Egicoccus sp. AB-alg2: one gene and its partner. The protein of the gene in region 1 interacts with the protein of each later gene in a pairwise test. Links are inferred from orthologs where the notes say so. Each region holds a gene or a part of one and is shown in the gene's direction. Other genes may lie near its edges.

The links.
Region 2: the proteins of ndk (region 1) and ACERM0_RS21135 interact in binary tests that used the Escherichia coli proteins (3 or more experiments, as listed by UniProt). The link is inferred for Egicoccus sp. AB-alg2 from one-to-one orthologs.

What each region holds. Positions count from the first base shown.
Region 1 is NZ_JBGUAX010000005.1:376,679-391,514, reverse strand. Bases 1-2,889 are described here. They hold ndk (nucleoside-diphosphate kinase), read left to right. Parts: upstream 1-1,182; coding sequence 1,183-1,596; downstream 1,597-2,889. Other genes in these bases: ACERM0_RS11650 (rod shape-determining protein), read left to right, coding at 2,482-2,889; ACERM0_RS11655 (RadC family protein), read left to right, coding at 1,786-2,265; ACERM0_RS11665 (folylpolyglutamate synthase/dihydrofolate synthase family protein), read left to right, coding at 1-1,045. In the rest of the region: more of ACERM0_RS11650, read left to right, coding at 2,890-3,513; rod shape-determining protein MreC, read left to right, coding at 3,523-4,524; rod shape-determining protein MreD, read left to right, coding at 4,521-5,036; mrdA (penicillin-binding protein 2), read left to right, coding at 5,403-7,448; rod shape-determining protein RodA, read left to right, coding at 7,464-8,642; ACERM0_RS11625 (sugar MFS transporter), read left to right, coding at 8,647-9,792; ACERM0_RS11620 (TIGR03960 family B12-binding radical SAM protein), read left to right, coding at 10,004-12,037; ACERM0_RS11615 (TIGR03936 family radical SAM-associated protein), read left to right, coding at 12,131-12,892. UniProt on the Escherichia coli protein: Major role in the synthesis of nucleoside triphosphates other than ATP. The ATP gamma phosphate is transferred to the NDP beta phosphate via a ping-pong mechanism, using a phosphorylated active-site intermediate.
Region 2 is NZ_JBGUAX010000014.1:10,692-25,354, reverse strand. Bases 4,124-6,839 are described here. They hold ACERM0_RS21135 (uracil-DNA glycosylase), read left to right. Parts: upstream 4,124-4,997; coding sequence 4,998-5,681; downstream 5,682-6,839. Other genes in these bases: ACERM0_RS21125 (NADH-quinone oxidoreductase subunit A), read left to right, coding at 6,594-6,839; ACERM0_RS21130 (GNAT family N-acetyltransferase), read left to right, coding at 5,678-6,283; ACERM0_RS21140 (aldehyde dehydrogenase family protein), read left to right, coding at 4,124-4,860. Also shown: ACERM0_RS21155 (NADH-quinone oxidoreductase subunit N), read left to right, coding at 1-372; ACERM0_RS21150 (polyprenyl synthetase family protein), read left to right, coding at 369-1,448; ACERM0_RS21145 (sodium:solute symporter family protein), read left to right, coding at 1,691-3,367; more of ACERM0_RS21140, read left to right, coding at 3,391-4,123; more of ACERM0_RS21125, read left to right, coding at 6,840-6,977; ACERM0_RS21120 (NADH-quinone oxidoreductase subunit B), read left to right, coding at 6,947-7,519; ACERM0_RS21115 (NADH-quinone oxidoreductase subunit C), read left to right, coding at 7,527-8,858; ACERM0_RS21110 (NADH-quinone oxidoreductase subunit D), read left to right, coding at 8,855-10,042; NADH-quinone oxidoreductase subunit NuoH, read left to right, coding at 10,205-11,311; ACERM0_RS21100 (NADH-quinone oxidoreductase subunit I), read left to right, coding at 11,311-12,588; ACERM0_RS21095 (NADH-quinone oxidoreductase subunit J), read left to right, coding at 12,585-13,220; NADH-quinone oxidoreductase subunit NuoK, read left to right, coding at 13,217-13,528; nuoL (NADH-quinone oxidoreductase subunit L), read left to right, coding at 13,541-14,663. UniProt on the Escherichia coli protein: Excises uracil residues from the DNA which can arise as a result of misincorporation of dUMP residues by DNA polymerase or due to deamination of cytosine.

The sequences.
Region 1 (14,836 bases):
CGGCGTCTTCGAGGTCGGCATGGGCGGGCGCTGGGACGCGACCAATCTCGTCCGCGGCGACGTCGCGGTCATCAACGAGATCGACGTCGACCACCCGCAGCTCGGCGGCACGCCGGTCGAGGTGGCGCGTGAGAAGGTCGGCATCATCAAGCCCGGCTCGCACGTCGTCTCGGCGCGCCAGCACCCCGACGTGGCCGACGTCGTCGAGGCGACCGCCGCCGAACACGGCGCCACGCTGTGGTGGGCTGGCCGTGACTTCGAGGTCGTCGACCGCAGGGTGGCCGTCGGAGGCCAGCTGCTGACGCTGCGGGTGGGGGAGCGGCTGCTCGACGACGTGCTGCTGCCGCTGTTCGGCGAGCACCAGGCCCGCAACGCCGCCCTGGCGCTGGCGGCGTTCGTGGGTTTGACCGGCGACAGCTTCGCGGCCATGGACGACGACGTGGTCCGTCACGGCCTGGGTGCCGCGGCCGTGCCCGGTCGGCTGGAGATCGTCAACCGGGAACCGACCGTCGTGCTCGACGGCGCCCACAACCCGCACGGCGCCGAGGCGTCGGCGGCGGCGCTCGGCGAGTCGTTCGGATTCCGCGAGCTGATCCTCGTGGTCGCCTGCCTCGAGGACAAGGACATCGCCGGCATCCTGCGGGCCTTCCGTGACGTCGCCTCGCACGTGATCGTCACCCACGTCGACAGCCCCCGGGCCGCCAGCCTCGGCCACATGCGGGACGCCGCCGAGGAGGTCTGGGAGGGCACCGGCACGCCGGTCGAGGTGGCCGACGACGTCACGTCGGCGCTGGACCTGGCCGAGGCCGTCGCCGGCGAGTTCGACGGGATCCTCGTGGCCGGCTCGCTACACACCGTCGGGGCGGCGCGCGACCGCTACCTACCGGTCGTGGACAGCGGTGACGAGGTGGTGCGCGAGCCCGACGACGAGGACGACGACGCCGACGGCGGGCTGGCCGCGGAGGCCGACGAGCTGTCGGCGCTGCTGGCCGACGACGACGCCCTGCAGGAGGCCCTCGACCGCCTGATCGACGAGGACCGCTGACCGCCCGGCGCGGCGCGTTGCCGGGGGCCCTCGACTTGTGGCCGGGGGCGCCGCCGGGCAACCTGCCCCGCCGACCCACCCCCGCCGCCACCTCGGCGGTGTCGCGCTGCCCTTCTTCTTCGACCCAGGAGCCTCCCGTGGCCAACGAACGCACCCTCATCCTCGTCAAGCCCGACGGCGTCCAGCGCGGCCTCGTCGGCGAGGTGATCGCCCGCATCGAGCGCAAGGGCTACACCCTCGAGGCCCTGGAGCTGCGCACCCTCGCGCGGGCGACCGCCGAGGAGCACTACGCCGAGCACACCGACAAGCCCTTCTTCGGCGAGCTCGTCGACTTCATCACGTCCGGCCCGCTGGTCGCCATGTGCGTCGCCGGCGAGGGCGCCATCGCCGGGATGCGCACGCTGATGGGCGCGACCAACCCGCTCGAGGCCACGCCGGGCAGCATCCGTGGCGACTTCGCCACCGTGATCGGCGAGAACATCGTCCACGGTTCCGACAGCGTCGACAGCGCCAAGCGCGAGCTGGGCATCTTCTTCCCCGACCGCTTCTGAGGCCGGCCGGGCCGGCGCTCGCGGCGCCGGGCCCCGACCCCGATGCGTGCATCCTGACACGCCCGAGCGGCAGGTCCGGATGCACGCATCGCCGTTTTCCCCAGCGCCGCGCGTGCCCGATCCGCCGTCGCGCACGCCGTGCGGCAGGCTGCCGCCCGCCACGCGACGCCGACCACGACGGGGGAACGGATGAGTACGACATGGGCCGTGGGTGCGCCGGACGGACGGGTCGGGGAACTGGCGCCCTGCCTCGCGTGCGGGCCCGACCCGTTCGTCCCGGGCGACCGTCAGCGCATCGCGGTCACCAGTCCGGAGACCGCCGCCGACCTGCTGGTGCCACGCGTCGCCTTCCGCGACCGCGAACGCTGCGTCGCCGCGTTCCTCGACACCAAGCACCGCGTCCTGCGGGTGTCGACCATCAGCATCGGCTCCGTCGACCACACGTTCATGTCGCCCAGGGACGTCTTCCGCGATGCCCTGCTCGCCAACGCGTCGGCACTGGTGCTCGCCCACAACCACCCGTCGGGCGACCCGGAGCCGTCCCGGGACGACCAGGCGGTGACCCGGCGGCTGGCGCGCGCCGGCGAACTGGTCGGGGTGCAGCTGCTCGACCACCTCGTCGTCGGTGGGCCGGACTGGGTCAGCCTCGCCCGCAGGGGCACGATCTGACGGGTTCCCGGCGCGGCCCGGACGGACGGGACGCGCGCGGCGCCGTCACCGGGACGCGGGTCCTGCCGGCAGGTGTTAGCATCCTCGCGGCCCGCGGGGCGTACGCTCGGTGCGTGCGTCTCGGAGTGGCACACGGCTCCCGCTCGCCGTCGGCGTCAGCGGCCGTCGCATCCCCCTGATCCCCCGAGCCCGGCAGGTCTCCCCGTGGCTGCGAACATCGGCAACACCTTCCAGTTCCTCGGTCGCGACATGGCCGTGGACCTCGGCACCGCCAACACCCTGGTCTACGTCCGGGGTCGTGGCATCGTGCTCAACGAGCCCTCCGTGGTGGCGATCAACACCAAGAACGGTGCGATCCTGGCCGTGGGCGCCGAGGCCAAGCGCATGATCGGCCGCACGCCGGGCCACATCATGGCGATCCGGCCCCTGAAGGACGGCGTCATCGCCGACTTCGACGTGACCGAGAAGATGCTGCGCTACTTCATCCAGGCGGTGCACAAGCGCCGGTTCCTGGCGAAGCCGCGCGTCGTCGTCTGCGTCCCGTCCGGCATCACCGGGGTCGAGCAGCGCGCGGTCGAGGAGGCCACCATCCAGGCCGGCGCCCGCGCCGCCTACATCATCGAGGAGCCGATGGCCGCGGCCATCGGCTCGGGCCTGCCGGTCCACGAGCCGGCCGGCAACATGGTCGTCGACATCGGCGGTGGCACCACCGAGGTGGCGGTCATCTCCCTCGGCGGCATCGTGACCAGCCAGTCGATCCGCATCGGCGGTGACGAGCTCGACGACGCGATCATCTCCTACATCAAGAAGGAGTACTCGCTGATGCTCGGCGAGCGCACCGCCGAGGAGATCAAGATGGCGATCGGCTCGGCGTTCCCGCTGGCCGACGAGCCGCATGCGGAGATCCGGGGCCGCGACCTCGTCTCCGGCCTGCCGAAGACGATCATCGTGTCCGCCGACGAGATCCGGAAGGCGATCGAGGAGCCCGTCAACGCCGTCATCGACGCGGTGAAGAACACCCTCGACAAGACGCCGCCGGAGCTGGCCGCCGACATCATGGACAAGGGCATCGTCCTCACCGGCGGTGGTGGGCTGCTGCGGGGCCTCGACGAGCGCCTCAAGCACGAGACCGGCATGCCCATCCACATCACGGAGAACCCGCTCTCCTCGGTCGCGATCGGCTCGGGCAAGTGCCTCGAGGAGTTCGAAGCCCTCAAGAAGGTGCTGATCTCCTCCTCGCGTCACTGATCCGCGCCGGTGTTCCAGCGTCGACGTGCGCGTGCGCTGCTCGTCGTCCTCGTCCTGCTGTCGCTGGTGCTCGTCACCGTCGACTTCCGCTCGGGTGACGACGGCCCGCTCGACCGCCTGCGGGGCGGGCTGACGGCCGTGCTCCGCCCGATCCAGGACGGGCTGGTCACGCTCGTGCGCCCGGTCGGGGACGCTGCCGGCTCGGTCGCCGACCTCTTCCGTGCCCGCTCGGAGAACGAGCGGCTGCGCGCCCAGGTCGACGAGCTGCGCGAACGGCGGCGTTCGGTCGCCGACGTCGAGCGCGAGAACGAGGAACTGCGCGAGCTGCTGGGCATGCGCGAGGGGACCGGCGTCGAGGCCGTCGCCGCGCGCGTGGTCGCGCTCGGCCCGACCGGCTTCGAGTGGACGGTCGTCATCGACGTCGGGACCGACGACGGCGTCGAACGCGACATGCCGGTCGTCAACGGCGACGGTCTGGTCGGGCGCGTCATCCAGGTCGAACGCAACGCCGCCCGGGTGCTGCTGGCCATCGACCCCAACTTCGGTGCGCCGGCCCGCCACGCCGCCAACGGCGAGACCGGCACGGTCATCGGCCGCGGGGGTGACCCGATGCTGTTCCAGCCGTTCGACCCGGAGGCGCAGATCGAGGTCGGCGACGAGATCGTCACCTCCGCATACCAGTCCGGCGCGTTCCCCGGCGGCATCCCCATCGGCAGCGTGGCCTCCGTCGGTGAGGTGACCGCCGGGCTCGTCCTCGACGTCCAGATCCAGCCGTTCGTGGACTTCACCCGCATCCACCACGTGCTGGTCGTCACCAGCGAGCCCGTCGTCGAACTGCCGCCGTTCGAACTGTCACCCGACCCGGAGTTCACCCCGCCACCCGGCCCGCCCACCGCGGAACAGGACGAGGGCGACGAAGACGACGACGAGGCGGACCCGGACGCCGACGGGTCCGACGGGTCCGACGGTGACGACGCGGAGGCCCAGGCCGACGACGAGGACGGCACGTGATCCTGCGCGTCCTGGTCGTAGGACTGCTCCTCGTCACCGCCGCGGTCCTGCAGACCGCCCTGTTCCCGTTCTTCACGCTGGCCGGCTTCCGGCCCGACCTGCTGCTGCTCGTGACGCTCGCGGTCGGCCTGCGCGACGGCCCGCTGGCCGGGCTGCGCGTCGGCTTCGCCGCCGGCCTGCTCACCGACCTGCTGGTCAGCGAATCACCCGTCGGGCTCGCCGCACTGGTCTACACCGCCATCGGCTTCACCGTCGGCCTCGCCCGCCCCTACCTGGCGCCCGAGTCCATCACCGCACCGGTCATCCTCGCGTTCCTCTCCGGACTGCTCGGCACCGCCGCCTACGGGGTCGTCGCGCTCCTGCTCGGCGAGGACCGCACCACCCCGCTGATGCTCGCCCAGGCCTCCGTCGCCGTCGCGCTCTACAACACCCTGCTCGCCCCCATCGTCCTCGGCGCGGTGCGCCGCCTGTCCGACCGTTTCCCTTTGAGCGGCCCCGGCGTGCTCGATTGATTCTGCGGCCGGTTCCTTACCTGGGTGTGCACTCTTCCGCGCGCATGGTCGATTCGAACCGTCACCGGCCGCGGTCGGTGTCGCCGATGGCGGGAATGGACACGCGGGCCCGTCACCGGCCGCGGTCCGTGTACCCGGTGGCGTTCAGCCAGGCGCAGCGTTCGGCACGTGGGGGCGAACCGTCACCGGCCGCGCCGTGAAATCTCCGTGAAGGCCGGGGGACGTCGGCGTGCGGCGGGGAACACCGGCCGTCTGCGGTGCGTTTGATCCCCGCTGGTACCGTTCGTGTCGCCGGTCACGAACCGGTCAGCGGGCCCGCGGGTCAGCTCCATCTCCTGCACGCTTTCGCACCCCTCCGTGAGCCGCATGGCGAACAACGACTCCTCGCCCGCACTGCGCCTGACGTTCCTGACGGTCCTCGTGATCGCGCTGTTCGTCGCGCTGTTCTCGCGCCTGTGGTTCCTACAGGTGCTCGCCGGTGACCGCTTCGCCGAGCTGGCCGACGGCAACCGGCTGCGGACCGTCTTCGTCGAGGCGCCCCGCGGCCGCATGCTCGACCGCGACGGCGACGAGCTGGTCAAGAACCGTCCCGCGCTGACCATCAGCGCCGACCGCCAGCTGCTGCTCGACGGCAACGGCGAACCCACCGACGAGACCGCGGAGAAGGTGCTCGAGCGGCTCTCGCAGCTGCTCGACCTCGACCGCGAGGAGATCGTCGGGAGGATGACGAGCCAGCACTACAGCCCGCTCGGCCACATCCCGATCGCCTTCGACGTCACCGAGGAGGTCGTCTTCGCGGTCCGCACCCAGCAGGAGCTGTTCCCCGGCGTCATCGCCGAGGTCCTGCCGGTGCGCACCTACCCGCACGGGCAGTTGGCGGCCCACCTCGTCGGCTACCTCAACCAGATCAGCCAGGAGGAACTGGCCGACCCCGCCTTCGCGGACTACCGCGGCGGCGAGCAGGTCGGCCGCACCGGCCTGGAGAACGTCTACGAGGCCGACCTGCGCGGCCGCTCCGGGCGCCGCACCCTCGAGGTGACCGCGCGCAACACGGTCGTCGACGTCGTCCGCGAGACCGAGCCGCAGCCCGGCAACGACCTTGTGACCTCCCTCGACCTCGACCTCCAGCAGGCCGTGGAGACCCTGCTCGAGGACGGCATCGTCGCCAGCCGCGAGGACATCCACACCTACAGCGGCCGCAACCTGCCGTCGGTGGCCGGCTCCGCGGTCGTGCTGGAGGCGCAGACCGGTCGCGTGCTCGCCATGGCCTCCTACCCGACCTTCGACCCCAGCGAGTTCGTCGGCGGGCTGTCCACCGAGTACGCGCGCTACCTGTTCCCGAACCTCGCCGAGGGCGACGAGGACACCCACGCGCCGATGCTCAACCGGGCCATCCAGGGCGAGTACCCGCCCGGCTCGGTGTTCAAGACCGTCACCGGCGCGGCCTACATGGAGGCCGGGCTCGTCGGCCCCAACACGCCGGTGGACTGCCCGGGCAGCTACTCCGTCGGCGGGATCACGTTCCGCAACTGGAACCCCGCCGCCGAGGGGGCCATGGCCCTCGACCGGGCGCTGATGCGCTCGTGCGACACCTACTTCTACGAGCTGGCCTACCGCCAGTGGCAGCGCGAGCAGAACCAGGACGAGCCGGACGAGATCCTGCCGCAGGTCGCCGAGCGCTTCGGCTTCGGCAAGCGCCTCGGCATCGACCTGCCGTCGGAGCTCGCCGGCCACATCCCCAGCCGCGAGCTCAAGTACAACAACTGGCTCGAGCGGCGCGACCTGTGGTGCGCCCAGGCCGAGGAGGCCGAGCCGGGCTCGTACCGGCGGGCCGTGCTGGAGGACAACTGCACCTCCGGTGGCACGTGGCGTGGTGGAGACGCCGTCAACACCTCCATCGGGCAGGGCGAGATCCTCGTGACGCCGCTGCAGATCGCGGCCCACTACGCCGCGATCGCCAACGGCGGCACCCTCTACCAGCCGCTGCTCGGGCGGCAGGTCGTCACGCCCACCGGCGAGGTCGTGCGCGAGATCGAGGCGGAGACGATCAGCGAACTCGACCTCGACGACGCCGAGATGGCCGCGATCCAGCGCGGCCTGCGCGACGTCGTGATGCACGAGCGCGGCACCGCCCACGGCGCGTTCACGCGCGGCACGCCGTTCCCGCTCGACGAGATCCCGGTCGCGGGCAAGACCGGCACCGCCGAGCTGAAGCCGAAGGTGCCCTACGCCTGGTTCGCCGCCTACGCCCCGGCCGACGACCCCGAGTACGTCGTGGTCGTCAACGTCGAGGAAGGCGGCGGCGGCTCACAGACGGCCGCGCCCATCGCCCGCAACATCTTCGAGCACCTGTTCGACATCACCGACGCCGAGGACGCCGAGTTCGAAGCCGGCGACGCCATCTACGACTGACGGGAGGGGGTGAGCATGGAGGTCGGATTCGGCCAGGACCGCGCCGAGAAGATGATGCGCGAGCGCGTCCAGGCCCGCTGGATGGACGCCTACGCGCCGGTGAAGCACCTCGACCCGATCCTGGTGCTCACCGCCCTGGCGCTGACCGGCCTCGGCCTGGTCATGATCTACAGCGCCAAGCTGGCGGCCCTCCAGCAGCAGGGCCTGCCGTCGACGCTGTACGTCAGCCGGCAGCTGATGGCGCTGGTGCTCGGCATCGTCGTCCTGGTCGGGGCCGCGGTCATCGACTACCGCCATCTGCGCAGCTACGCCGCGGTGCTCTACGTCGCGTCGCTGGCGTTCCTGGTGCTGGTGCTCACCCCGCTGGGCACGGCCCGGGGTGGCTCGCAGCGCTGGATCGTGCTGGGCGGCTTCCAGCTCCAGCCCTCCGAGGTCGCCAAGGTCGCCGTCCTGGTCGCGGTCGCCGCCTGGATCCACGAACGCCGGGGCGAACCGTGGCTGCCCACGGTCGGGATCTCCCTCGTGCTGACCCTGCTCCCGATGGGACTGGTCTTCCTCCAGCCCGACCTCGGCACCTCGATCGTGTTCGTGTGGTTGCTCGCGATCCTGTTCCTGGTGGGCAGCGTGCCGGCCCGCTACCTGATCGCCCTGGGGGCCGCCGGCATCGGCGCGATCGTCTTCGCCCTCACCCAGGACCTGCTCGACCAGTACCAGCTCAACCGGCTGACCGCGTTCGCGCGCGCCGGTGACCCGAGCCTGGACCGCACCCTGCGGTTCCAGACCGAACAGTCCGAGATCGCCATCGGCTCCGGGCAGGTGTTCGGCAAGGGCCTGTTCCAGGGCACGCAGACCGCGCTGGCGTTCGTGCCGGAGAACCACACCGACTTCATCTTCACGGTCGTCGGCGAGGAGTTCGGTTTCCTCGGCGCCAGCGTGGTGCTCGCCCTGTTCCTGATCCTGATCTGGCGTGGGCTGCGGATCGCGGTGCTGTCCAAGGACCTGTTCGGGACGCTGCTCGCGTCGGGCGTCGTCGCCATGCTGGCCCTGCAGGTGTTCATCAATGTGGGCATGAACGTCGGCATCATGCCCGTGACCGGCATCCCGCTGCCGTTCGTCAGCTACGGCGGCACCTCGCTGATCGTGTGGTTCGGCCTGATCGGACTGCTCCTCAACGTCCACATGCGACGGTTCTGATCACTTGACCGCCACCCGACTGCCGACGGAGCCCCCGCGGTTCCGACTGTCGAGGACCGCGCTGGCCGGCGGCTTCCTCGGCTTCTTCGTGTCCGGCGGCGTGGCCGCGCTGTACGGCCCGTCGGCGCCGGCGTTCCGACGCCTGTTCGACGTCAGCGAGTTCGTCTCCGGCCTGCCCGCGTCGGTCCACCCGCTGGCCGCGATGGTGGGCGTGCTCACCTGGGCCGCCGTCAGCCGGCGTGGCGGCCGGGCACGATTGCTCGGACTGGGCGTGGCCGTCCTGGGCGTCGGCGGGCTGGCGGCCGCCGCCGCACCGTCGATGCTGCTGGTGCTGGCGGCCACCGTCGTGCTGGGCGCGGGTTTCGGGTTGCTGTCCAACGGCATGAACTCGGTCTATCCGCGCGACACCGGCCGCCGCACGCCGATGGTCGTCGCCTGCATGCACGGCGTCTTCGGGGTCGGTGCCGTCAGCCTGCCGCTGCTGCTGTCGGTGGCCGGCCACCGTGTGGCGTTCGCGGTCGTCGGCGTGGCGGCGCTCGCCGCGATCCCCTTGATGAGGACCACCTCGACGCCGCCGCGCCCCGCCATGGACCCGATGGGCCGGACGGCGCCGCGCCGGCACGTCGTGGCGTTCTCGCTCGTGTTCGGCCTGTACGTGGCCGCGGAGGCGGCCACCGCCACGTGGCTGGCGACCTACGTCGAGTTCCGCGGCTGGGACGCGGGCGCCGCGGCACGGTGGACGTCCGGGTTCTGGCTGGCGATCACCGGGGGGCGGTTCCTGTTCGCCCTGGTGCTCGCGCGCGTGCGTCCCGGCCGTCTCGTGCAGGTCGTCCTGCCGCTGGCCGCGATCGCGCTGGCGCTGGCGAGCGTGCCCGCCCTGGCGCCCTACGCGTTCGTGGCCGCCGGCTTGTGCTTCGCGCCGGTGTTCCCGACCGCCATGGTGTGGCTGCCCCGGGCGCTGCCGGACGCGGCCGGTGCGACCACCGCGGCGGTGCTCGCGGCGCTGGTCGGGGCCAGCGTCACGCCCTTCGTCGTCGGGGCCGTCGGCTCGGCGCTGGGGCTGGCCACGATCCCGCTCAGCCTGGCGGCCGTGGCGCTGCTCGCCAGCGGCGTCGCGCTGGCGATCGGCCGGCGCTTCGGGCCCGGCTGACGGCCGTCCGGCGATCGGCACGGCCCCGGCGTGACGGGCGCGTGGCCGGCCGCGTGCGGCCCGGGAGGCCGTTGGTACGCTGCCACCGACGTTCGGACCCCGGCTCCGTGGCGCACGTCGCCGACACCCGGGGTTTCCGCCTCTCGGGTGCGCCGCCGACGTCCACCACGTCCGGGTCCGGCCGCACCCTCCACCCGGTCCCGGAGGCCTCATGCTCGGCACCGCGCCGACGATGTCCGTCCCGGCCACGCCCGCACGCGGGGCGCGGGCCGCCTTCCGTCGTCCAGGTGACGCCGCCACGGTGCCGCCCGGCTACTACGAGGTGCTCGAGCCGCTGCTGCCGCAGGTGCGCAAGCCGGCCCAGTACGTCGGGGGTGAGCACAACCAGGTCGTCACGCCCTGGCTGGCGGCGCAGACCCGCTGGCTGCTGTGCTACCCCGACACCTATGAGGTGGGCCAGCCCAACCAGGGCATCCAGATCCTCTACGAGCTCCTCAACGAGCGCGCCACCGCCCTGGCCGAGCGGGCGTACGCGCCGTGGACCGACCTCGAGGCGCTGATGCGCGAGCAGGGGATCCCGGCGTTCTCGCTGGAGTCGCACCGGCCGGTGTGGGCCTTCGACGTCTTCGGGGTGTCCCTGCCGCACGAGCTCGGGCACACCAACCTGCTGAACCTGCTCGACCTCGGTGGCGTGCCGATCCACGCCGACCGGCGCACCGCCGAGGACCCGATCGTGCTGGTCGGGGGACACGCCGCCTACAACCCCGAGCCGCTCGCGCCGTTCGTCGACGCGGCCGTGATGGGCGACGGCGAGCAGGTCACGCTGGAGATCGACGACGTCGTGCGGGCCTGGAAGGCCGCCGGCGGCAGCGACCGCCGCCAGCTGCTTCGCGAGCTGGCCCGGGTCGAGGGCGTCTACGTCCCGGCCTTCTACGAGCCGCGCTACACGCCGGACGGGCGACTGAAGCAGACCGTCCCGATCGAGTCGGGCGTCCCGACCATCGTGCCCAAGCGCACGATCCAGGACCTCGAGGAGTGGCAGTACCCGCAGAAGCAGATCGTCCCCATGACGGAGACGGTCCACGAGCGCTTCAGCGTGGAGATCTTCCGTGGCTGCACGCGCGGCTGCCGGTTCTGCCAGGCCGGCATGATCACCCGCCCCGTCCGCGAGCGCCGCCCGGAGACGATCCAGAAGCTGGTCGAGGAGGGCGTCCGCAACACCGGCTTCGAGGAGGTCGGGCTGCTGTCGCTGTCCTCCGCCGACCACTCCGCGATCGGACCGGTGGCGCGTGACCTCGCCGACGCCTACGAGGGCACGGTCACCTCGCTGTCGCTGCCCTCGACGCGCGTCGACGCGTTCAACGTGACGCTGTCCAACGAACTGTCGCGCAACGGCCGGCGCACCGGCCTCACGTTCGCGCCCGAGGCCGGCTCCGAGCGGATGCGCGCCGTCATCAACAAGATGGTGTCCGAGGCGGACCTGCTGCGTACGGCCGAGGTCGCGTTCAGCGAGGGATGGCGGCACATCAAGCTCTATTTCATGGTGGGGCTGCCGACCGAGCGCGACGAGGACGTCCTCGCGATCGCCGACCTCGGGATCAAGACCTACGAGATCGCGCGCCGTCACGGCCGTGCCAACAAGGTGACCATCTCCGTCGGCGGGTTCGTGCCCAAGCCGCACACCCCCTTCCAGTGGGCCGCGCAGGACTCGCCCGAGGAGATCAAGCGCAAGCTGTCGCTGATCCGCCACGCCATCAAGGACCACGGCGGCCTGAAACTGCGCACCAACGACCCCGAGGAAGGGGTCATCGAAGGCCTGCTCGCGCGCGGTGACCGCCGGGTCGCCGCGGCCGTGGAGCGCGCCTGGCGCCTGGGCGCCCGGTTCGACGGCTGGCACGAGATGCCGACCCTCGACACCTGGCGGCAGGCCATGGCGGAGACCGACGTCTCGCTCGAGTGGTACAGCCACCGCGAGCGCGACGAGAAGGAAGCCCTGCCCTGGGACCACCTCGACAGCGGCCTGGAGAAGTCCTGGCTGTGGGAGGACTGGCAGGACGCGCGGTCGGACAAGCAACTCGACGACTGCCGCTGGTCCCCTTGCTACGACTGCGGCGTGTGCCCCGGTCTGAGCATCCAGCACGACACCGGCTACACCGGCGGCTTCCAGCTTCCCGTGCTGCCGTCGCACCTGGGCGGCAAGGACACCCTTCCGACCACCCCCGAACGCTACGCCTCCGGCGGCTAGGGTCCCGCCGCGTCCCGCTCTTGGGGCGCGGAGCACCCCGACACCGTCGGCTGGGTGCGGCGAGGTGCCGCACCCCGACGACCTGGAGGACCCGTGCAGCAGCAACGGATCCGCATCCGGTGGACCAAGACCGGTCGCACGCGCTTCGTCTCGGCGCGCGACCTGACGTCCATCTGGGAGCGGGCGCTGCGCCGGGTCGACCTCCCGATCGCCTATTCCGAGGGGTTCACACCCCACGCGAAGGTGTCGTTCCCCGATGCGCTGTCGGTGGGCTACCAGTCCACCGGTGAGTACGCGGAGTTGACCTTCGCCGTGCCGATCGTCCCGGCCCGGGACCTGGCACGACTGTCCGCGACCCTCCCCGAGGGCATGGACATCACGACCTTCCTGGAAGTGCCCGATGGCGCGCCGAAGCTGGCGCGCATGCTTCGGGCCACGCTCTGGGAGCAGGAATGGCTCAGTGCCGATGCCGCCGCCCTGGCGGACCTGCTCCGGCGACGCGGCGACGAGCTGCTCGCGGCCGAGCACGCCGAGGTCGTCCGACACCGCCCTGACGGCGACCGGACGATCGACGTGCGACCCGCGGTACTCGCCCTCGCCGTCTCGCACCGCGCCGAGCCCGGCGGCAACGACGCCGCGGCCGGCGTGCGCACCGTCCTGCGTGCGGTGCTCCGCAACGACGGCCCCACCGTTCGACCCCACGACCTGCTGTCCGCGCTCTCGCACGGCGACGTCGCCGACCCGCCGACCACCCGACGGGTGGCACAGGGCGAGCACGTGCCCGAGGGACTGCGTGAGGCCCTCAGTGGCCAGGTCGAACCGTTGGCCCTGGATGTCGATGCGGAGGCCGCCTGACCAAGCGAGCCACCAAGTGACCGACCCGACCGATCGAGACATCCCCGGCACCGAGGAGTCCAAGGAAAGCCCCACCCGCAGTCGCTCCCGCTCCCGCAGCAGCGCCTCCACGTCGCGTACCCGCACGCGCCGTCGCTCGACCGATGCGGCGCCGGCCGACCGCGACACCGCCTCGGAGTCGCCCGCGGCAGCCGAGGCGCCGACGAAGGACCGTGCCGAGGACGCGCCCGGCCGCGGGTCCGAGGACCAGTCCGGCGGGCAGGCCACCTCCGCCGGCGCCGAGGGTGACCGGACCGACGCCGCCGACGGCGACGACGCCTCCCGTTCGCGCAGCCGTGGCGGGCGAGGCCGTAAGGGCGGGCGCCGTTCGCCGTCCGCGGCCGACCGTGACGCGGCGGACGCGCCCGACGACGCCGGGGTGAAGCGCGACGCCGGCGCGAAGGGCGACGGCGCGAAGGGCGGCGGCGCGAAGGGCGACGACCTCGCGAAGGGCGACGCCGACGTGGCCGGCGACGGCGCCGGGGCGGCCGCCGACGCCCGGCAGGACCGCGATCCGTCGTCGGACGGCGAGGACGACGGCGAGTCCGGCGGCAGCGGACGCCGCCGACGGCGCCGCGGCCGGCGTGGCCGCGGTGGCCGTGGGCGCGGCCGCGGCGGCAACGGCGGGGCCGGTGCCGAGGCGGAGGCAGGCAAGGACACCAGCGGCGACGACGACGCCGCCTCGGCCGACGACGCCCGCGACGACGGCGCTGGCGAGAAGAAGCGCGGGAAGGCCGCGGGGGAGCGGTCCGATCGCGGCGATGGCGCGAGCAAGGACGACGCCGGCAACGGCGGCGGCACCGACGACGAGTCCGTCGAGGCCGCGATGGCCAAGGGCGGCACCCGCCTGGCCGCGAAGCGCTCCCGTCGCAGCAACGGCGGCAACGGCTCGCGCGGCGGCAACGGCCGCGGTCGCTCCCAGCGCCCCGGCGGCGTGCCCGAGGAGGTGCGCCGGGCGATCCTGGAGGGGCCGCCTCGGACCATGCTCGTGACGGCCCGCAAGGACCGCACGCAGATCGCGGTCCTGGAGGACCGCACCGTCGTGGAGCACTACGTCACCCGCAAGGAGGACGTGACCTACGTCGGCAACATCTACATGGCACGCGTGCAGAACGTGCTGCCCGGGATGGAGGCCGCGTTCCTCGACATCGGCAAGGGCCGCAACGGCGTCCTGTACGCCGGCGAGGTGCTCTACGACGAGCTCGACCTCGAGGAGGGCGACGAGGAACGCATCGAGAACGTGCTCAAGCCGGGTCAGAAGGTGCTCGTGCAGGTCACCAAGGACCCGATGGGCTCCAAGGGCCCGCGCCTGACCATGCACCTGTCCCTCGCTGGCCGCTACATGGTCCTGGCGCCCAACTCCGACCTGTTCGGCATCTCGCGCAAGCTCACCGACCGCGAGCGCGACCGCCTGCGCAAGGTCGTCAAGAAGGTCAAGCCGACCGAGCACGGCGTCATCGTGCGCACCGCGGCCGAGGGTGCCACCGACGAGCAGATCACGGCCGACCTCGAACGGCTGCTGGCCAAGTGGCAGCGCGTCGAGGAAGCCGCGGACAAGGCCAAGGCCCTGACCGCGGTCTACGAGGAGCCGCCGCTGGTCGTCAAGGTCATCCGGGACAACTTCGGGCCCGAGTTCGAGCGCTGCATCGTCGACGACGAGGACCTCTACCACCAGGTCCGCGACTACCTCGACGAGGTCGCCCCGGAGCTGCTCGACAAGGTCGAGCTGTACGGCGCCCCCACCACCGACGCCCGCGCCAAGGCCGCCGGTGCCCCGTCGGCGGACGGCGCCAGCGCCGCCGACGACGCCGAGGCCGAGGCCGCACCCGGCCGCGGCGACGCCGAGGCAGCCGGCGACGGCAAGGCCGGCGAGGGGCAGGCCGACGACCAGAGCGCCGGCGACGG
Region 2 (14,663 bases), on another replicon or contig:
GACCTGCGCGGGCTCGGCAAGAGCTCCCCGATGCTGGCCGGCATCTTCACCCTGTGCCTGCTGTCGCTGGCCGGCGTGCCCGCCACCGCCGGCTTCGTCGGCAAGCTGGTCGTCTTCGAGGCCGGCGTGGCCTCCGGGCACGCCTGGCTGGTCGTGGTCGGCGTGATCAGCAGCGTGATCGCGGCGTTCTTCTACCTGCGCCTGGCCGGCATGATGTTCCTCGAGGACGTCGAGGAGGGCCGCGGGCTGCCGATCGTGACCACCGGGCTGTCGGCCGGCGTGTCGGTCGCCGCGACGCTCGTGCTGTTCCTCGGCATCCAGCCCCAGCTGCTGCTGCAGCTGGCCGAGAACGCCGCGGCCGTGGTGCGGTGACGACCGAGGCCCGCTCCGGACAGCCGCCGCGCGCCGCGCGGCTGTCGATCCCTGCCCCGGTCCTCGACGAGCTCGAGGCCCACGGACTGCCGGTCGCGCAGGTCCTCGACGGTGTCGAGCAGCGCCTGCACGACCAGGTGTCGTCCAACAACGCGTTCGTGGACGAGGTCGCCCGCTACCTCATCAGCGCCGGCGGCAAGCGGTTCCGTCCGCTGATGGTCGCGCTGACCGGCTACCTCGGCCCCAACACGCCGGTCACACGCCCGAGCGCCAACGGCACGCTGCGCTCGCTGGTCGACGCCGGCGTGATCGTCGAGCTGGTGCACCTCGCGACGCTGTACCACGACGACGTCATCGACGAGGCGCCTGCCCGGCGCGGGACGCCGTCGGCCAACTCGCGCTGGGACAACACCGTCGCGATCCTCACGGGCGACTACCTGTTCGCGCGCGCCTCGGACCTGTCGGCCGACCTCGGCGTCGACGTGACCCGCATCATGGCCCGCACCTTGGCACGCCTGTGCGAGGGCCAGATCCGCGAGGTCCAGGGGTCGCTCGGGGCGATGCCCGACGTGCCCCAGCTCGAGCCGACCCTCGAGCACTACCTCGAGGTGATCTCCGGCAAGACGGCGTCGCTGATCGAGACCTCCTGCCGGTACGGGGCGCTGCTGTCGGGTGCATCCGAGGCGCAGGTCGAGGCGGCGGCCCGCTACGGCTGGAACGTCGGTATGGCCTTCCAGCTGTCCGACGACATCCTCGACGTCGCCTCCGAGAGCGAGGAGTCGGGCAAGACGCCGGGCACGGACCTCAAGGAGGGCGTGCGCACCCTGCCGGTGCTGCACGCGTTGGCGCAGGACCCCGACGGCGAGCTGGCCGCGCTGCTCGACGGTGAGCTGGACGACGCCGACGTCGAGCGTGCGCTGGAGCTGCTGCGGGCCGGCGACAGCCTCGCCCGCTCGCGCGAGCACGCCGCGCGCTACGTGACCGCGGCGGTCGACGAGCTCAGGATGTTCGGCGAACGGCCGGTCGTGACCGCGCTCACCCGCCTGGCCGAGTACTCGCTCGACCGGGTGGGCTGACACCGCCGGCGGGGCGGGCACACCGGGCGCGTCCGCCGCCGCGCCCTGGTCGGTCAGGCGTACAGTCGCCGACCCGGTTGCCGTTCGGACAGGGGTCCTCGGACCGTGCCGGGACGGTGGCCGCTTGCCTCCGCGGCGCGCCGGTGTTCGGGGGTTCGGCGCATCGAACCACCGCCGCCGCGCGTGGTCGGGTGCCCAGTCGTGCCCTGGCCGTGCCCGCGGCCCGTCCGCGCGAGGATCGCATGAGCACGACCAAGCCAGGAGCCGACGAGTCCGCACCGCCCGTCGTGCGCGACAACCCGATGGCGAAGCTCGGCACGTTCGCCGTGATCGTCGCGGTCGGCGCCGTCTACATCGCCGTGACCGACGCCGACGTGCAATGGGGCGGCGTCGTGTCGATGTTCGTCTTCTACGGCGTCTTCTACTACCTCGGCGCGTTCGTGGCGTCACGGCAGACCGAGTCGCTGGCCGACACGATGGTCGCCGGCCGCGGGCTGCCGTTGACGATCGCCGTCTTCACCATGACGGCGACCTGGGTCGACGGTGGCTACGTCAACGGCACCGCGGAGTACGCCTACTCGGACGGGCTCGCGTGGGTGCAGGCGCCGTGGGGCTACGCGCTCAGCCTCATCATCGGCGGGATCTGGTTCGCCCCGAAGATGCGCCGGCTCGAGTTCTTCACGATGGTCGACCCCATCGACGTGCGGTTCGGCAAGAACCTCGCCGGCGCGTCGTTCCTGCCGGCCCTGGCGGCGGAGCTGTTCTGGACCGGCGCGATCCTGACGGCGTTGGGCACCACCTTCGGCACCCTGCTGGGCATCGACTTCGTGCCCGCGATCCTGCTGTCGGCGGCGATCGCGATCGCCTACACGGTCGTCGGGGGGATGTGGTCCGTGGCCTACACCGACGTGGCCCAGATCGGCATCATCGCGATCGGGCTGGCACTGGTGCTGCCCTTCGGCCTCGGCGCCGTCGGCGGCTACGACACGATGATGGACGGCTACCGCGACGCGATGGGTACCTACGCCGGACTGTTCCCGCCCGCGGGCGCCTGGGACCACCCGGACTGGGGACCGTACTTCTGGAACTGGATCGACTTCGGCCTGCTGCTGGTGTTCGGCGGCATCGCCTGGCAGGTCTACTTCCAGCGTGTGCTGTCGGCGAAGGACCCGAAGACGGCGCGGTGGCTGTCGATCGGTGCCGGCCTGCTCGCCATCTTCATCGCCGTGCCGGCCGCCCTGCTCGGCATCGTCGCCAACCAGGCCGACTTCGCCGCCGCGGGCGCCTCGGACCTGGAGACGCCCGCCCTGGCCCTGCCCTACGTGCTGCGCTACCTCGTCCCTGGCATCGTCGGCGCCATCGGTCTCGGGGCGATCGCGGCGGCCGTGATGTCCTCGGTGGACTCCTCGATCCTGTCCGCATCGACCATGAGCGGCTGGAACGTCTATCGCCGCCTCTTCCGGCCGCAGGCCAGCGACGCCCAGGTGCAGAAGGTCATCAAGCGGATGATCGTCATCCTCGGCGTGACCGGCACGCTGATCGCCCTGAACGTGCAGAGTGTGTACGCGCTGTGGTTCCTCGGCTCCGACTTCGTGTACGTGCTGGTGTTCCCGCTGCTGGTCTGTGCGCTGTTCGTCCCCTTCGCCAACCGTGCCGGTGCGATCGCCGGCTTCGTCGTCGCCGCGGTGTTGCGCTTGGGCGGCGGCGACCCCACGCTCGGCCTGCCGGTGTGGCTCCCCTACCCCTGGATCGAGGACGGTGTGGTCCTCTGGCCCTTCCGGACCTTTGCGATGGTGTCCGGCTTCGCGACCATCCTGGTGGTGTCCAAGCTGACGGCCGGCATCAGCCCGCCGGTCGCCATGCGGGCGCTCGAACCGGAGTCGCCGGAGCGCCGCGCCATCGCCGAGGCCCGCGGCTGACCCTCCCCACAGGAGCGAACGACGTGACGACCAAGCTGTATCTCGACGGCGCCTGGACCGATGCCGGCGCCGGCGGCACCCGCGACGTCATCAGCCCGCACGACCAGCGCGTGATCGCGACCGTGGCCGAGGGCGACGCCGACGACGCGACCACGGCCGTCCTGGCCGCCCGCCGCGCGTTCGACACCGGCCCGTGGCGGACCACGACCGCCAAGGCGCGCGGCGAGGTCGTGCGCGCGATCGGCGACCTGGTCGTGGAGCACCTCGACGAGTTCGCCCGCCGCGAGACGCTGGACACCGGCAAGCCGCTGGCCGACAGCGTCACCGACATGCACGACATCGCCTCGGTGTTCCACTACTACGCCGGCGTTGCCGACGCGCACGGCGGCCGCGTGGTGGACGCACCCTCCCCGGACGTCGTCAGCCGGGTGCAGCGCGAGCCGGTCGGGGTCTGCACCCAGATCTCGCCATGGAACTATCCGCTGCTGCAGGCGTCGTGGAAGCTCGCGCCCGCGCTGGCCGCCGGCAACACCGTGGTGGTCAAGCCGAGCGAGCAGACGCCGCTCACGACCCTCTACCTCGTGGAGCTGATCGACGAGCACCTCGACCTGCCGCCCGGCGTCGTCAACCTCGTCCTGGGTGCCGGTGCCGCCGTCGGCCAGCCGCTGACCAGCCACCCGGCCGTCGACCTCGTGTCGTTCACCGGTGGCGTGGCCACGGGACGGCGGATCATGGCCGAGGCCGCCGCCACGGTGAAGAAGATCGCGCTGGAGCTCGGCGGGAAGAACCCGAACATCGTCTTCGCCGACGTGGACCTCGACGTCGCCGCCGACCACGCGCTGACCGCCGTGTTCCTGCACGCCGGGCAGGTCTGCTCGGCGGGCGCGCGGCTGCTGGTCCAGGACGAGGTCCACGACGCGCTGGTGCAGCGCATCGTCGACCGGCTGCCGGAGATCACGCTCGGTGACGGCTTCGTCGACGGCGTGCGCTCCGGGCCGCTGATCTCCGCCGAGCACCGCGACAAGGTGGAGTCCTACGTCGCCATCGGGCTCGAGGAGGGCGCCAACCTCGCCGCCGGCGGGTCCCGGCCCGACGACCCCGCACTCGCCGACGGGTTCTACTACCTGCCCACGGTCTTCACCGACTGCACGAGCAAGATGCGCATCGTGCAGGAGGAGGTCTTCGGGCCGGTGCTGACCGTCGAGCGCTTCCGCGACGAGGAGCAGGCGGTCGCACTGGCCAACGACACCATCTACGGGCTGGCGGCTGCCGTCTGGACCGACGATGTCTCCCGTGCCCAGCGCGTCGCCAACGCCCTGCGGTGCGGCACGGTGTGGATCAACGACTTCCACCCGTACTTCCCACAGGCCGAGTGGGGCGGTTACAAGCAGTCCGGCTTCGGCCGCGAGCTCGGCGTCGCCGGCTTCGAGGAGTACACGGAGACCAAGCACGTCTACCAGAACCTCCGTCCCGGCTCTGCCGGCTGGCTGTAGCCGCCGTCCGGTCGCGTCTGCCGGCAACGGTCGCGCCGGCCGGGTGCGGGGCGGCGGTCAACCGCGACCCTTGCGCCCCCGCGCGACCGGGGCGCCGTCGCGGGGCCGGCGGGCCGGCGCTAGGGTCCGGCGCCGCGATGACGACGACCGCACCGCCGCTGTCCCGAGTGTTCGGTCCCGGCTGGGCCGAGGCGCTCGCCCCCGTCCACGACCGCATCCGGGCCATGGGCGACTTCCTGCGCGCCGAGCAGGCGGCGGGCCGCCGCTTCCTGCCGCGCGGCGAGCAGGTCTTCGCCGCGTTCCAGCAGCCGTTCGACGCGGTGAAGGTGCTGCTGGTCGGCCAGGACCCGTACCCGACGCCGGGCCACCCGATCGGGCTGTGCTTCTCCGTCGCGGCCGACGTCACGCCGCTGCCGGCCTCGCTGCGCAACATCTTCCGCGAGTACCGGGAGGACCTCGGCCACCCGGAGCCGGGCAACGGCGACCTGACGCCCTGGGTGGAGCAGGGCGTGTTACTGCTGAACCGCTGCCTGACGGTGGCGCCCGGCGCGCCGGCGTCGCATCGCGGCAAGGGTTGGGAGGAGGTCACCGACGCGGTGATCGACGCACTGGTTGCCCGCGGTGGCCCGCTGGTCGCGGTGCTGTGGGGACGCGACGCCCGGTCGCTGGCGCCGCGCCTCGGCGCGGTCCCGCGGGTGGAGTCGGCGCATCCGAGCCCGCTGTCTGCCCGCAGCGGCTTCTTCGGCTCGCGGCCCTTCAGCCGGGTCAACGCCTCGCTGGCCGCGCAGGGCGCCGCCCCGGTGGACTGGCGGCTGCCGTGACCGTGCGCGTGCGCGCGGCGAGCCTCGACGACCTCGCCGACGTCCGCGACGTCTGCATCCGGACGGGTGCCGACGGCGAGGACGCCACGGGCACGCTGGCCGACGACGGCATCCTGCCGGACGTGTACGCCGAGCCGTACCTGCGCCTCGCGCCGCACTTCGCCTTCGTCGCGGACGACCGCGGGCGCGGGCGCGCCGTCGGCTACGTGCTGGGCACGGCGGACACCGACGCCTTCGTCGCCGAGTGGCGCGAGCGGTGGCTGCCGACGGCCGCGGCGCGGCACCCGGCGCCGGTCGCACGCCCCGGCAGCCGCTACGAGGTGCTGGTCCACCAACTCCACCACCCCGAGGTGATGCGCACCCCGTGGACGGACGCGTACCCGGCCCACCTGCACGTCGACCTGCTGCCCGAAGCGCAGGGGCAGGGGCTCGGCCGCGCCCTGGTCGAACGCTTCTGCGCCGAGGTGGCCGCGGCCGGCGCGCCTGGTGTCCACCTCGGTGTCGCGGCGTCCAATCTCGGCGCCCAGGCCTTCTACCGCCGGCTCGGGTTCATGCCCCTGGAGACCACCGGCGAGGCGGTCTGGTTCGGGCGCTCCTGGTGACGTCGTGGGGCAGGCGTCCCGCCGTCGTCGCGGACAGCGTGCGCCGCCACCCGCCCGTTGGGTCGGTGTCCGGGCGGTTGCTAGCATCCCGGCCGCGACCCGTCTCACGGGTCGCCGGCGCGCGTTCCACCCCGAGCGGCCCACGCACGATCCGGGTCGCCAGGGGCAGTACGCGCGCGCCAGGGAGTCGCTGCCTTCGCGCGACGGGCCTGCACGACAGGGCCTGGGGTGTGACGAGGAAGCGGAACCGAACCATCATGTGGCGGAACGTCGGCCGGTACGCCGGGGATACCCTCAGAGGAGGACCGGGGTGAGCTTCACCGAGCAGTACGGGGCCTTCGCGATCCTCGTGATCGTCGGGTGCGTCCTGTACGCGATCATCATGCTGGGCAACCGGCTGATGCGCCCCGCCGTGCCCAGCCCGCTCAAGCTCACCACCTACGAGTGTGGAGTCGAGGCGGTCGGGACCGGGTGGTCCCAGATGAACATCCGCTACTACGTGTTCGCGTTTCTGTTCGTCATCTTCGACGTCGAGGCGATCTTCCTGTTCCCGTGGGCCGTGGTCATCGGTGACCTCGACGGGACCACGACCCCCTCGGCGTTGTACGCCCTCGTCGCGATGTTCCTGTTCATCGCCACGCTCCTCGAGGGCCTGATGTACGCCTGGAAGAAGGGGGTGCTCAAGTGGGAGTAGTCGACCAGGTCGAGCTTCCGAAGCCCGTCAAGTACGTCTTCAACTGGGGCCGCAAGTACTCGCTGTGGTGCTTCAACTTCGGCCTCGCCTGCTGCGCCATCGAGTTCATCGCGGCCTCCGGGTCACGGCACGACTTCATCCGTCTCGGTGTGATCCCGTTCGCGCACGCGCCCCGTCAGGCCGACCTGCTCGTGGTCTCCGGCACGCTGACGGACAAGATGGCCCCGGCGCTGCGACGTCTCTACGAGGAGATGCCCGAGCCGAAGTACGTCATCTCGTTCGGGAGCTGCTCGAACTGCGGCGGCCCGTACTGGGACAGCTACTCGGTGACCAAGGGCGTTGACCAGATCCTGCCGGTCGACGTGTACGTCCCCGGTTGCCCGCCGCGCCCGGAGGCGCTGCTCGACGGCATCGTGGCGCTGCAGAACCGCATCCAGGGCGAGAGCCTGAAGGACCGCATGGCCCAGCGTCGTCGGGACCCGATCGTGGTGCGCCACGACGGCCCGGACATCGCGCCCGAGCTCCAGACCGCGGAGGGCTAGGAACACCGTGTCGGAAGTTCTCGCGCGCAGGGATCAGGCGCTCACGCCAGAGGAGACGGCCGAGCTCGTCCGGGCCAAGGCCGGTGACGCCGCGGTCGTGGGCACGACCGTGGAGTACGGCACGTTCACGCTGCACGTCGCCAACGAGCACTTCGCCGACGTCGCACGGATCTGCCGCGACGAGCGGGTCCTGGCCTACGACTTCTTCGATTGCCTGTTCGGCGTCGACGCCCGCGACGAGGGCTTCGACGTCATCGCGATCCTGTACTCGACGTCCACGGGCAACCGCGTCGCGCTGCGTACCCGCTGCCCGGGCGGGCGCGAGGCACCGACCTGCCCGTCCTTGACGGACGTCTACCGCGGCGCCAACTGGCACGAGCGCGAGTGCTGGGACATGTTCGGGATCGAGTTCCCGGACCACCCGAGCCTCGAGCCGCGGATCTTCACGATCGAGACCTTCGAGGGCTGGCCGCTGCGCAAGGACTTCCCGCTCGCCTCGCGGGTCGTCAAGCCGTGGCCCGGGGTCAAGGAGCCGGCCGAGCTCGACGAGGAGGGCAACGTCATCGAGCGCGAGCCGCAGCTCGGTGACGCCCCCGGCCCGTACGAGCTCGACAAGGCGATGGCCGAGCAGGCCAAGCTCGCCAACCCGCAGCCCGTCGCCGACCCCGCCACCCGCGAGGGCGAGGAGATCGAGGAGGCGCTCGGCACCGACGCCGAGCTCGCGCCCGACAGCGGCGCGGTGATGGCGGGGGATGCCGAGCACGCCCAGGAGCAGCACGAGGACGTCAAGTCCGAGGCCCGCGTGCGCGCCGAGTCCAAGCGCAAGGCGGCCGCCGAGGCCCGTGCCCGCAAGGCCGCCGAGCGTGCCGCCGCCGCGGACGCCGGGGAGGCCGACGCCGAGGTGGCCGAGGCCGCCGGTGGGGCGGTCGCGCCGGGCGAGGACGAGTTCCCCGAGGCCGCGACCTCCGAGGCGCGGCCCGAGGGCGACGCCTCCTGGGGCAACGACTCGGATGCCGAGGGCACCGACGGGCCGGTCCCCGGCGCACGGGGCACCGACGAGCCGTCCGCGCCGGGCGACGAGGCCGTCCCCGGTGAGCCGGCCGGCCGCGAGGGAGACCCGGCCGACGCCGGCGAGACGTCCGAGGCCCCGGACACCCAGGCCCGCAGCCCGGTCACGCCCGTGGCGCCCGACCAGACCGTGCCCGGCGAGCACGACACCGAGGGCGCCGACGAGGACGCCCCCTACCAGGGCACGCCGGGGCAGAGCGCCGACTTCGACCAGCGCGAGGGCGACGATGCGTCGGGTGACGACGAGGCGGACGGGGAGGAGCGCGCATGAGCGTCAGCGACCTGAGTGCCCGCGAGACCATCCATCCGGCGTCGGCCCCGGGGGAGAGCCTCAATCTCGAGATCGTCGGCGACGGGGCGTTCACGACGGCGGACATGACGCTGTCGGTCGGCCCCGCGCACCCGGCCACGCACGGCGTGCTGCGCGTGGTGCTGGAGATGGACGGTGAGCGGGTCAAGACCGCCTACCCGGTGATCGGCTACATGCACCGCGGCTTCGAGAAGCTGGCCGAGCACCGTGACTTCCGCCAGAACCTCGCCCTGGTCAACCGCCACGACTGGCTGTCGGGCATGACCAACGAGATCGGGCTCGCCCTCACGGTCGAGCGGATGCTGGAGATGGAGGTCCCGGAACGGGCCCAGTGGATCCGGATGATCTGCGCGGAGTGGAACCGGATCCTCAACCACCTGCTGTTCATCGGTTCGTACGGGCTCGAGCTCGGCGCGATCACGCCGATGTTCTACGCCACCCGCGAGCGCGAGCGGATCCAGTACCTGCTGGAGGCCGCGTCGGGCGGCCGGCTGCACTACACCTACAACCAGCCGGGCGGGGTGAAGATCGACCTGCCCAAGGGCTTCCTGCACCAGTCGGTCGAGCTGGTCGCCGACGTGAAGAAGCGGCTGCAGGACTTCGACGACCTGCTGCTCGGCAACGAGATCTTCCAGGCCCGCACCAAGGGTGTCGGGCCGCTGTCGACCGACGTGGCGCTGTCGTACGGGGTGTCCGGCCCGACCCTGCAGGCGACCGGCATCCCCGAGGACGTGCGCGTCTCCGAGCCCTACCTCAAGTACGACCAGGTCGAGGTACCGGTCCCGGTCGGGGAGAACGGCGACAGCTTCGACCGCTTCTACTGCCTGCTGGCGCGGATGAAGGCCTCCTGCCACATCATCGAGCAGTGCCACGACATGATCCCGGCCGGGCCGGTGAACGTGAAGCTGCCCAAGATGGTCAAGGCCCCCGAGGGCGCGACCTACGTGCGGGTGGAGAACCCGCTGGGCTCGCTCGGCTACTGGCTCGAGTCCGACGGTGGTCGCACGCCGTGGCGGTTGAAGATGCGCACCGCGTCGTTCTCCAACGTGCAGGTGCTGCCCTACCTGCTGGAGGGGACGCTGGTGCCCGACGCCATCAGCGTGCTCGGCTCCGTCTTCTTCGTCGTCGGGGACGTCGACCGATGAGCGAGCGGACCGCCCACACCAACGCCACCACGACCGGTCTCCGAGCGAGCGAGAGCGCGGTCGCGGGAGAAGCCGACCGATGAGCGAGCGGATCGCCCACACCAACGCCACCACGACCGGTCTCCGAGCGAGCGAGCGCGCGGTCGCGGGAGATGTCGACCGATGAGCGAAACCCTCACCACCGTGTCTGCCGGGCTGCTCGCGCAGACCGCCGGCCTGCTCGACACCGACACCTTCCTGCTGTCGGTGGCGCTGAAGGTCGCGCTGGTGCTCGGCCTGTTCTTCGTGGTCCCGCTGGTCGTGGGCTACATGGAACACAAGGCGATGGCCCGCCTGCAGCACCGCCGCGGGCCGATGTTCGCCGGTCCGGCCGGGTCGTTGCAGTTGGTCGCCGACGGCATCAAGTTCCTCCAGAAGGAGGACGTGATCCCGCGCGCCGCCGACCGGTGGGTGTTCGCGATCGCGCCGGGCATGGCCCTCGTGCCGGCCATGCTGATCTTCTTCGTGCTGCCGCTGGCGCCGGGCCTGTGGGCGCAGGACCTCGAGCTCGGCCTCTTCTACGCCCTGGCCATCACGTCGATCTCCGTCCTCGGCGTGATGATGGGCGGCTGGGCGAGCGCCAACAAGTTCTCGCTGATCGGTGGCCTACGTGCCGCCGCCCAGCTGATCGCCTACGAGCTGCCGCTGATCCTCGCGGCGATCGCGGTCGCGGTCCAGGCCGGCAGCCTCTCGCTGGTCAGCATCGTGGAGTCGCAGGCCACGTTCACGATCGCCGGGACCAACGTCAACCTCTGGTTCGTCTTCCCGCAGATCCTCGGCTTCGGGATCTTCTTCGTCGCCGCGCTGGCCGAGCTGTCGCGCCCGCCGTTCGACATGCCGATCGCCGACTCCGAGCTCGTGTTCGGCTACATGACCGAGTACACGGGCATGAAGTTCGCGATGTACCTGCTCACCGAGTACGCCGGCATGGTGTCCATGTCTGCGCTGATGGTGGTGCTCTACCTCGGCGGCTGGCAGATCCTGCCGGGCGTGCCGCTCCCCGGCTGCGAGGGCGCGGGTGGACTGTTCGACTGTGGGGCGCTCGGCACCCTGATCGGCCTCGGGGTGACGCTGGGCAAGATCCTGCTGCTGACGTTCGTGATGGTCTGGCTGCGCGTCGCCTACCCGCGTCTGCGCGAGGACCAGCTGCAGCGCATGTCCTGGCTGGTGCTGGTGCCGCTGTCGCTGGTCAACCTCGCGGTGGTCACCGTCGCCAAGGTGGTGTTCTGATGGCAACGACCTCGATGCCGGGCGTCGGGCTGCTGAAGGGGCTGGGCGTCACGCTCAAGCACCTGTTCAAGACGCCGTCCACGCAGCTGTACCCGCACGTCCGGCCGGACCTGCCGCCGCGCACCCGTGGGGTGATCGCGCTGATGGAGGAGAACTGCACGGTCTGCATGCTGTGCAGCCGTGAGTGCCCCGACTGGTGCATCTACATCGACTCCCACAAGGAGACGGTGCCGCCGGCCAAGGAGGGCGGCCGCGCGCGCACCCGCAACGTGCTCGACCGCTTCGCCATCGACTTCGCGCTGTGCATGTACTGCGGCATCTGCGTCGAGGTGTGCCCGTTCGACGCGCTGTTCTGGTCGCCGGAGTTCGAGTACGCCGAGTACCAGATGGGCGGGCTGCTCCACGAGAAGGGCAAGCTGCGCGAGTGGATGGACACGGTGCCGCCACCGCCCCCGCTGGACGCCGGTGCGGAGATCCCCGCCGAGGTCTCGGACGCCATCGCCAAGGCCGAGCGCGAGCTCGAGCAGGCCGCCCAGGCCGCCGAGCAGGCCGCGAAGCAGGCCGACGAGGCCAAGGCGGCGGCCGCCGCCCCGGCTGCCGCGGCCAAGGCCGACGAGCCCAAGGTCGAGGCCGGCGAGATCGACCAGGAGACCTACGACCAGCTGATCGCCGAGGGCAAGTCCGAGCGCATCGCCCGGTCGAAGGCCAAGGCCGCCTACGTCAAGAAGCAGAAGGCCAAGCTGCGCGAGCAGGCCGCCTCGGAGGCCGCCGCCGCGCCCGCGGACGCCCCTGCCGAGGCGGCCGCCCCCGCCCCGGCCCCCGCCGAGGTGCACGTCGAGGCCGGCCAGATCGACCAGGAGACCTACGACCAGCTCATCGCCGAGGGCAAGCCCGAGCGCATGGCGCGGGCCAAGGCCAAGGCGGCGTGGGTGAAGAAGGAGAAGGCCCGGCTTCGTGCCGAGGCCGCGTCCGGCGGCGACGCCTCCGAGGTCGCGACCCCGGCGGCGGACACCACCGACGCGACCCCCGAACCGGCCGGCGCGGCAGGGCCGGCGGCCGACGCGCCGCAGCCCGCCGAGGCCGAGGCCGCCTCGGCCGCGGAACCGCAGAAGAAGCTCGGCGACATCCACGTCGAGGGCGCCGGCGAGATCGACCAGGAGACCTACGACCGGCTGATCGCCGAGGGTAAGTCCGACCGGATCGCCCGTGCGAAGGCCAAGGCCGCCTGGGTCAAGAAGAAGAAGCAGGAGCAGCTCGATGCCGGAGGTGATGCGTGACCGGGTATGACGCGGTCTTCCTCCTGGTGGGGCTGGTGACCGCCGGCGCGGCGATCCTCACCGTCACCTCCAAGAACCTCGTCCACGCCGCGCTGCACCTGGCCGTGACCCTGGCCGGTATCGCCGGGGTCTTCCTGGTCCTGCACGCCGACTTCCTGGCGCTGGTGCAGCTGATCGTGTACGTCGGCGCCGTGACGGTGCTGTTCCTGTTCGGGCTGATGCTCACGCGCGCCCCGATCGGCCGCGAGGCCCTGGACAGCCAGAACCGTGGCCTGGGGCTGGCCGTCGCCGGTGGCCTGTTCGTCACGTTGGCGGTCCTGATCGTGCAGGCCTACGGCGGGGCGGACGCGGTGGTGCCGCAGCGGGTGGCGACCGAGGCGATCGGGATCGTGATCTTCGCGCGCTGGGTGCTGCCGTTCGAGGCGCTGTCCATGCTGCTGCTGGCGGCACTGATCGGCGCGATCCTGCTGGCACGCCGCGAGGCCGGCGACTCCGGCGAGACCATCGACCAGGCCCGCATCGAGTTCGGCGAGGCGCCCTCGACCGAGCACGACCGGGCCCGGACCGCCCCGGCCGAGCTCGGCGCCGGCGACGCGGGCGCCGGTGGCCCGACCGGAGGCGAGTCGCGATGAGTCCGATCGGCCCGCTGCTGCTCGCCACGCTGCTGTTCTGTGTCGGCGTCTACGGAATCATCGCCCGGCGCAACGCCGTCCTGGTGCTGATGAGCGTCGAGCTGATGCTCAACGCCGTGAACATCAACCTCGTGGCCTTCCAGAACCTGCTCTGGCCCGCCGAGGAGTTCGTCAGCGGCCAGCTGTTCGCGCTGTTCATCATCGCCGTGGCCGCCGCCGAGGTCGGCGTCGGTCTGGCCATCATCTTCAACATGTTCCGCAACCGTGCGTCGGTCAACGTCGACGACGTCGACCTGATGCGCTGGTAGGGGGCGAAGCTCGTGGAAGCACTCCTGGACTACGCGTGGCTGGTGGTCGTCCTGCCGCTGGTGTCGGCCGTGCTCACGGCCGCCTTCGGCAAGCTGATGCCACTGCGCGGCAGCGAGTTCGGCATCGCCGCCGTCGGCATCGCGCTGGTGCTCTCGCTGCTGATCGGCTGGCACACCTTCACCAGCGGCACCATCGAACCGGTCGAGCACGCCTTCCGGTGGTCGCCACTCGGCGGCGGTTTCGTGCTCGAGCTCGGGATGCTCGTCGATGGCCTCACCGCGATGATGTTCGTGCTGGTCACGACCGTCTCGCTGCTGGTGCACGTCTACTCGCGGGAGTACATGGCCCACGAGCCGCGGTTCACCTACTTCTTCGCGATGCTCAGCCTGTTCACGTTCTCCATGCTCGTGCTGGTGATCGCGAACAACACGCTGCAGGCCCTGATCGGTTGGGAGCTCGTCGGACTGTGCTCGTTCCTGCTGATCGGCTTCTACTGGGAGGAGAAGTCCAACCAGGACGCCGCGAACAAGGCCTTCCTCGTCACGAAGTTCGGTGACGTCGGCCTGATCGTGGGCGTGATCGTGCTGTCCGTGCCGATGTTCGCGCTCGCGGAGAACGGGCAGGTCTTCAACATCCTGCAGCTCAACGAGGCCGCGGCGGCCGGCGAGCTCGCCACCGGCACGGTCGTGCTGGGGATGCTGATGATCTTCCTCGCCTGCATCTCCAAGTCCGGCCAGATGCCGCTGCACGTGTGGCTCCCGGACGCCATGGCCGGCCCCACGCCCGTGTCCGCCCTGATCCACGCCGCGACGATGGTGACGGCCGGGGTGTTCCTGCTGGCCCGCCTCTACCCGGTGCTCGCCCAGTCGGCGGTCGTGATGACCATCGTCGCCGTCGTCGGCATCATCACGCTGTTCTTCGGTGGCCTCGTCGCGCTTGTCCAGGACGACATCAAGAAGGTGCTGGCCTACTCCACCGTCTCGCAGCTGGGCTACATGATCGCCGCGCTGGGCGTCGGCGGGTACACGGCCGGCATCTTCCACCTGTTCACGCACGGGTTCTTCAAGGCGCTGCTGTTCCTCGGCTCCGGGTCGCTGATCCACGCCGTGCACAGCAACAACATGTCCGACATGG